2 regions of the Bordetella saccharivorans genome follow, and region 2 is predicted to be linked to the other one. Evidence: riboswitches for the same ligand, from Rfam matches in the RefSeq annotation. Region 2 holds a riboswitch; the other holds the start of a gene.

Region 1 (3,761 bases), 2.2 Mb from region 2:
CCTGCGTGCAGTGCTGATCGCGGGGATTGCCCTGGCGGTCCTGTGGGCTGGCGCCGCCGCCTGGATGATGCGCGGCGTGCACGCCAACCTCGACCGCACGCTCGATGGCCGGCTCGCGATGTCGGCCCGCATGGTATCGGGCTTGCTCGAACGCGCCGCGCTGCAGCCCGATGCGGGCAACGCCGGCCTGGCCGAAGCCGTGCGCGTCAGCGGCGGCTCCGGTATCGCCTGCGAAATCCGCTCGCTGCGCGGCGAGGTCCTGGCCCGCACCACCAGCGGCCCGCATTCCGACTTCGAAACCCTGCCGTCGGGCTACAGCACCCGCGAAGTGCGGGGCAACCTGTGGCGCATCTATGTGCTGCGCGCCAATGGCTACCAGATCACGACGGCCGACCGGGTCGACCAGCGCGACACCCTGGTCAATGAGCTGCTGTGCGCGGCCGGCGTGCCGTTCTTGATCGCCCTGTTCGGCGGCCTGGCAGCGCTGTGGATCGGCATCGGGCGCGGGCTGGCCCCGCTGGATGCCCTGCGCCGGCAGCTGCGCGCCAAGGACACGCACGACACCACGCCCATCGCGGTTGACCCCGCGCCGGCCGAATTGCGCCCGGTCCTGGACGCCATGAACGGCCTGCTGGCGCGGCTGGCGCAGACACTGGCCAGCCAGCGCGCCTTTACCGACGCCGCCGCGCACGAACTGCGCACCCCGCTGACCGTCATCGACACGCACCTGCAGGTCGTCCGCCTGACCGAAGGCGAAGAATCGGAAGCCTCTCTGCGCAGCGCCGAGGAAGGCGTACGCCGGTTGCGGCGCACCCTCGACCAGATGATGGCGCTGGCGTGGGCCGAGGCATCCACCGAAGGCGTCGACGGCTGCCCGTCGGTGTGCGCGGCAGTCGAGCACGTGCTGGCGCAGGCGCGCGCCGACGACCGCAAGCGCCTGGCCCTGACGCTCGATGGCCGCGACGCCGCCACCCCGGTCCCCAGGTCGATGCTCGAAGCCGCGCTGCGCAACCTGGTGGACAACGCGCTGCGCTACTCGCCGAAAGACGCCATGGTCGACATCAGCGTGACCTTTGACCACGCAGCGCAGCGCTGCCGCCTGGCCGTGGCGGACCGCGGCCCCGGCCTGGACATGGCGCAGGCCGCCCGGATCGGCAGGCGCTTCTGGCGCGGCGACCAGGGCCGGCAGCGCAAGGACGGCGCGGGGCTGGGGATATCCATCGTGCGCGCCATCATGGAACGCTTCGGCGGCAGCCTGCACTTGCGGCCGCGCGCCGGAGGCGGCCTGGCCGCGGAGCTGGAGATTCCAGTCAGGCCCCAGGCCTGACGGCCAGCAGATACGGACGTACTCCCGCCGGTCATGCCCGCCTGCGCGCCGGCGCGGCAAACCGCCGCCCGCGAAACCGGTCAGGCCGCCCGCTCGCCTATCCTGGCCGAGAAGCGCAACAGATATCCGTCCGGGTCTTGCACCAGGAACTGGCGCACGCCCACCTCGATCGCATCACTGCGGTACCAGCGCTCCTCTTGCTGCCGGTACAACGGCCAGCCAGCGGCCGCGAGCCTTTGCAGCAGCGGCTCGATCGACGCGACCTTGATCTCGAAGTTGATTCCCCGGCCCAGCGGCGCCTCGAGCGGCCCGGTGATCCAGTAAGCATCGCCGCGCCGCTCTTCCAGCATGAATTGCGCGCCATCCAGGTCCAGGTACACAAAGCCCTCGGCCTCGCGGCGATAAGCGATCTCGAAACCGCAGAGGTCCATCCAGAACGCCAGGCTGCGCGACAGGTCGCTGACCAGCAATTCCGGCACCATCCGGGCGCGGCGTAGTTCTTCCATGGTGGTGTGGTCCGTTTTCTTGAGTGCGCCATGATAATGCGCCGCAGGACTCGGCTGTCCGTCGCGCCTGGACAACCCGGCGGCGCGAGCGCGGCGCATGCAGTAATGTAAAATGCGCTTCTTCCTTGGGGAGTAGCCTCCTTTTGTCCATGACAAAGGGCCTGCGTCAACACTCTTGGCCGCCTTGGCCATGGCGCAGGCGGCCCGCTGGGCTTGGCGAGACCATCGGTGCTCCATAGTTTCGCCGGGCGATATGGACGTACCTATGCGATCTCGCCCGGCCGGATACTCCCGATGAATGCGCTTTCCACGATCATCCTTGCTTTCGCCATGTCGACGGACGCCTTCGCGGCGGCCGTCAGCAAGGGCGCGTCCTTGCACAAGCCTCGTTTTGCGGAGGCGCTTCGTACTGGCTTGATCTTCGGCGTGATCGAAGCATTGACGCCAGTCGCGGGCTGGGCGTTGGGCTCGGCGGCCGCCAGGCATGTCGAGGCCTGGGACCACTGGATCGCCTTTGGCATGCTCTGCGTGCTCGGCTTGATGATGATCCGCAATGCCTTCAAGGAAGATGAAGAGGCGGCTTCTCCCGTAGCCCGCCACTCATTCTGGCTGCTCGCGGCGACCGGCTTTGCCACCAGCATCGATGCAATGGCCGTAGGCGTGAGCCTGGCATTCATCGACAACAATATATTCATCACCGCGGTCGCCATCGGCCTTGCGACCTTGCTGATGGTCACGATCGGCGTCATGGTGGGCCGCCTCATTGGCGCCGTCGCCGGCAAGCGTGCCGAAGTGCTCGGTGGCCTGGCCCTGATCGGGATAGGCGCGACCATCCTGTATGAGCACCTATCGGCCGCGTAGCGCCCGACGCCGGGCATCGGGGCACGGAGCCGCCCGGAAGCCGCGCATGAATTGGACTGATCGTACTCAGGTGGGAGTCATTGGTGAACATCGATCGCAGCGGTGAAATCCTCATCCTCACCGGCCCGCCGGGCGCGGGCAAGACAACCACGGCATCCGCCCTGGCAGCCTCGGGCGGATCGTCGAAGGTGCATCTCCATGCAGACGATTTCTGGCGTTTCATAAAGCACGGGGCCATTCAACCGTACCTTCCTGAAGCGCATGCGCAGAACGAGGTCGTGCTCGATGTCCTGGCAAATGCCGCCTCCCGCTACGCCCGGGGCGGTTACTTCGTCATCGTCGACGGCATTGTCGGGCCCTGGTTCCTCGGGGCGTTTGCGGCGCTCAGCCTGCCGGTCCACTACATCGTGCTTCGCCCGCCCCTGCAGGCCGCGATCGAGCGCTGCCGCAACCGCGGCGGCGACACGCTGGCCGACCCCGCGCCCATCACGGCGCTGCACCAGCAGTTCGCCGCGCTCGGCCCGCTCGAGCTACACGTCCTGGCGACCGAAGGCAATGACCGGAAAAGCGTGCTGGCGCGCGTGGCGGCGGCGTTGGAAAGCGAAGGGTTCCGGCTTGGCGGGCAGTGAAACGGGGACAGCTCAAATCCAGTGAGCCCTGCCGCCCCCGCACGAAAATGTAACAACCGGCCCATCCCCCCTTGAACCCGTGGGCATCATCCCTATAATTAGCACTCGCCGCCGGTGAGTGCTAACAGCCCATCCCGGCCTGAAAACCGATCATTTTCACCCTTTCTATATAGAAACAGGAGTTCCTCATGGCCCTGCGTCCCCTGCACGATCGCGTGATCGTCAAACGCCTGGACAACGAGCGCAAGACTGCCTCGGGCATCGTCATCCCCGACAGCGCCGCCGAAAAGCCGGATCAAGGCGAAGTCGTGGCCGTTGGCCCAGGCAAGAAGACCGAAGACGGCAAAGTGCTGCCGGTCGACCTGAAGGCTGGCGACAAGGTGCTGTTCGGCAAGTATGCCGGCCAGTCGGTGAAAGTCGATGGCGAAGAGCTGCTCG
Region 2 (3,761 bases):
TGCCACCGGAACCGCACCCTGCACTGGCAGGATGCGGCAGAAGGAGATTCTGCGGAGATCCTGTCAGGCAGCGACGTCGATGCAAGATCGACTACTGTCGCCGGAATCGGTATTCACAGAACAACTCCGTATGATGTAAACACGATGATTTTACGTGGATTTCCGGCCTCGGGCAAGGGTTTTCCCCATTGTTGCGCGCATTTGTGCAACACGCCGCCGCCTCGTCAGCGTGCGAAATGCCAGCCCAGGTACAACGCGAACAAGCCGTAGAAGCCGCCCACCGTGGACAGCACGGGCACGCTCATGCCCGCGCGCCGGAAGCGCAGCCACAGCAGCGCGATCGACAGCAAGGTGAACAGGCCGGCCGCCAGCAGCGGGCCGTCAAGCAGCCAGGGAGTCAGGAAAATGCCCAGGGCGCTGGGAATGGTGGCCTGGATCATCATGGCGCCGGAAATGTTCGCCAGCGCCAGGCGCTCCTTGCCCTGCCGCACCCAGATCAGCGCGTTCATGATCTCCGGCAGTTCGGTGGCGACCGGCGCGAGCAGCAGCGCGGCCACGTGCGGCGAGGCCCCCAAGGCGATGCCCAGCAGCTCGATCTGGCGCACGAACACGTGCGAGGCGGCGGCGATCACCAGCAGCGCCAGCGCCGTCTGGATACAGGCCCAGGCCATGGTCGGATCGGGATCGCGCGGGCGCAGCTTGAGCGGCTCGAGATCGTCGCAGTCCAGGCAGGCTTCGTCATTGGCCAGCTCGCGCCGCACATACAGCGCGTAGACGCCCAGGAACAGCAATCCCAGCCAGGGCTTCCAGGCAAAGGCCAACAGCCCCAGGGCGACCTTGACCACGAATACGCCCATGAACCAGGCCTGGTCGCGCGCCAGGCGCTGCTGGTCGGCATTGATGCGCGCCGCGCTGCGTCCGCCGCGCCACAAGGCCAGCCCCACCACCGCATAGGCCAGCGTCGCCAGCACCAGCGGACCGCCCATGGCGGCGCCCACGCCGATGTCCTTCTGCTCGGGCGTGGTGCCGAACACCACCGCCATGAACGTGACGGCGCTTTCGGGCAGCGCCGTGCCGAAAGCCGCCAGGACGGTGCCGGTGGCGGTGGCGCCCAGCTGGAAGCGGTGGCCGACCCACTCGATGCCGTTGACGAAATACTCGCAGGCGAAGTAGATGACCAGCGCCGACAGGAAGAACAGGAACAGGGTGAGAAACATGGGACGCAGCCGGACGAGCAGACACCAATGGCACGACGATGCGGCTCGCCCGGCAAGGGTGAACGCCTCGTGGCCAAAGGTCTCGCCTGGCTGGACCGCACGGTGGGGCGGGCCCACTGCGCGGGAACCGTCAGCGCCATGGGGTACGAAACCGCCAAGTCTGTTGACGCTGACTCCTTTGGGGATTCAAAGGATGGCTACTCCCCAATGACAGTGGCGCGGATTGTAGCAGCAGGCCGACCAGCCCGCCAGCGCCCGGGCGCGGTAAAGTAGGCCCTGTTTCCCGCCTCGCCCGCCCCCGCCATGAGCCTGCCGCCCGTCGATATCGCCCCCTACGCCGACCGCCGCCGGCGCCTGTCCGAGCAATTGCGCGCGGCCGGCGGCGGCATTGCCATCCTGGCGACCGCGCCGCATGCCGTGCGCAATCGCGATACGGAATACCCCTATCGCCATGACAGCGATTTTTTCTACCTGACCGGCTTTACCGAGCCCGAAGCGTGGCTGGTGCTGGTGGCGGGCGCCTCCGATCGCGCCATTCTGTTCTGCCGCGCCAAGCACCCCGAGCAGGAAATCTGGGAAGGCTACCGCTGCGGCCCCGAGGCGGCGATGGAACGTTACGGCTTTGACGAAGCCCATGCCATCGATGAACTGGACGACATGCTGCCCGCCCTGCTGCTGGACCAGCCGACGCTGTACCGCCCCTTCGCGGCGGGCGGGCATGTCGAACGCCGGCTGCGCCGCTGGCAGGGCGAGGCCGAGCAACAGGGACGCGGCCGGCGCCGGCCGCCGGCGCGCATCCAGGACCTGCGCCCGCTGCTGGCGGACATGCGGCTGGTAAAAGACGCCGGCGAGATCGCCGCCATGCGCCAGGCCGCCCGCATTTCAGCGGGGGCCCATGCGCGCGCCATGCGGGCGGCGCGTCCCGGCATGCACGAATACGAACTGGAAGCCGAGCTGCTGTACGAATTCCGTCGCCATGGCGCGCAGGCGCCCGCCTACCCCGGCATCGTGGCCACCGGCGCCAATGCCTGCGTGCTGCACTACGCGGCCGGCGACGCGGTGCTGCGCGACGGCGAGCTGGTGCTGATCGACGCCGGCTGCGAGTACGACAGCTATGCCGCGGACATCACCCGCACGTTCCCCGCCAACGGCCGTTTCAACGGGCCGCAGCGGGCGCTGTACGACCTGGTGGCGGCGGCCCAGGAGGCCGCGGTGCAGGCCACGGCGCCGGGCCGCAGTTGGAACGACGGGCACGACGCCGCCGTCCGCGTGCTGGCGCAGGGCATGCTGGACGAGGGCCTGCTGCAGGGCACCCTGGATGGCGTGCTTGAATCCGGCGCGTACGCACGCTTCTATATGCACCGCACCGGCCACTGGCTGGGGCTGGACGTGCACGACGCCGGCGACTACCGTGCCGGCGACTCCGCGCCCGGCGCGGAACGGCCATGGCGCGCCCTGGAGCCCGGTATGGTGCTGACCATCGAGCCCGGCATCTATGTGCGCGAAGCCGACGACGTGCCGCGGCGGTTCTGGGACATCGGCATCCGCATCGAGGACGATGCGCTGGTCACCGCCGAGGGTTGCGAACTGATGACGCGCGGCGTGCCGGTGCAGGCGCGCGAAATCGAGGCCCTGATGCGGGAATGAACCGGGACCGGGGCTGCGCGCCGCGGCGCTAGAACACGTAGCCGTCCAGCCAGCCCATGGCGGTCCAGGTGTACACCACCACCATGGCAATGGCGAACATGCCGGCGATTGCGCCGACCAGGGTGCCGAAGATGGCCACCAGCACCGGCCCCCAGCCGGTATGCGTGACCCGGCCCCGGCCCGGGTTGTAGAGCCGGTCGAATTTTTCATCCGGCATCAGGCTGAACACCACGCCCTCGATGAAGCCGTCGATCATCGGGATGAATGCCAGGAAGAAGGCCGGGTTGTCGTACCAGACCGGGAACTGCGTGGCCGCCGCCAGGCACGCGACAGCGGCCAGGGTCACCAGCCACGCGTGGCGGCGGCCCAGGTACCACCAGTGCGCGCCCAGCCAGCCGAACAGGCAGGCCAGCAAGCCCAGCGCCACCTTGCTGCGCGGGCGGGACGGGGATGAAGCGGAAGCGGCGGACGAGGCTGACGACATATCGGATGCGGCAATGATGGCGTGGCGGAACGCCAGCGGGCGTCGGACGCCTGCGATTGTAGTGGACGGTAGAATTCTGTCATGACCCAGTCTGCCTACGACATCGCCATTCTGGGCGCCGGCCCCGTCGGCCGCGTGCTGGCGCTGCTGCTGGCGCGCCACGCGCCCCGGCCGCAGCGCATCGCCCTGCTGGCCGGCACCCCGCCCGCCCGCGCCGACGGCGCGGCGGCGGCCGGCGTGCCGGCCGCGGACCCGCGCGTGCTGGCGTTGAACCACGGCAGCCGCGTGCTGCTTGAATCGCTGCAGGCCTGGCCGCACCGCGCCGCCGACATCCGCAATGTGCACGTGTCGCAGCGCGGCCGGCTGGGCAGCACGGTGATCCGCTGCGACGACTTCCAGGTCCCGCGCCTGGG

What was found. A riboswitch is a leader RNA that binds a small molecule or an ion and turns the genes downstream of it on or off. The one in region 2 is predicted to bind manganese.
Region 1: linked by a shared signal. The riboswitch ahead of mntP (manganese efflux pump MntP) and the one ahead of ACKTT0_RS13840 (sodium:calcium antiporter) in region 2 are both predicted to bind manganese.

What each region holds. Positions count from the first base shown of each region.
Region 1 covers NZ_BAAFZO010000001.1:697,175-700,935, forward strand. Annotated here, with positions in the region: gene ACKTT0_RS03340 (ATP-binding protein) at 1-1,327, shown strand, start outside; gene ACKTT0_RS03345 (bleomycin resistance protein) at 1,408-1,833, opposite strand; yybP-ykoY riboswitch at 1,949-2,120, shown strand; gene mntP (manganese efflux pump MntP) at 2,128-2,694, shown strand; gene ACKTT0_RS03355 (AAA family ATPase) at 2,778-3,323, shown strand; gene groES (co-chaperone GroES) at 3,512-3,761, shown strand, end outside.
Region 2 covers NZ_BAAFZO010000001.1:2,898,784-2,902,544, reverse strand. Annotated here, with positions in the region: gene ACKTT0_RS13840 (sodium:calcium antiporter) at 225-1,217, opposite strand; yybP-ykoY riboswitch at 1,296-1,435, opposite strand; gene ACKTT0_RS13835 (aminopeptidase P N-terminal domain-containing protein) at 1,521-2,864, shown strand; gene ACKTT0_RS13830 (NINE protein) at 2,893-3,348, opposite strand; gene ACKTT0_RS13825 (UbiH/UbiF/VisC/COQ6 family ubiquinone biosynthesis hydroxylase) at 3,430-3,761, shown strand, end outside.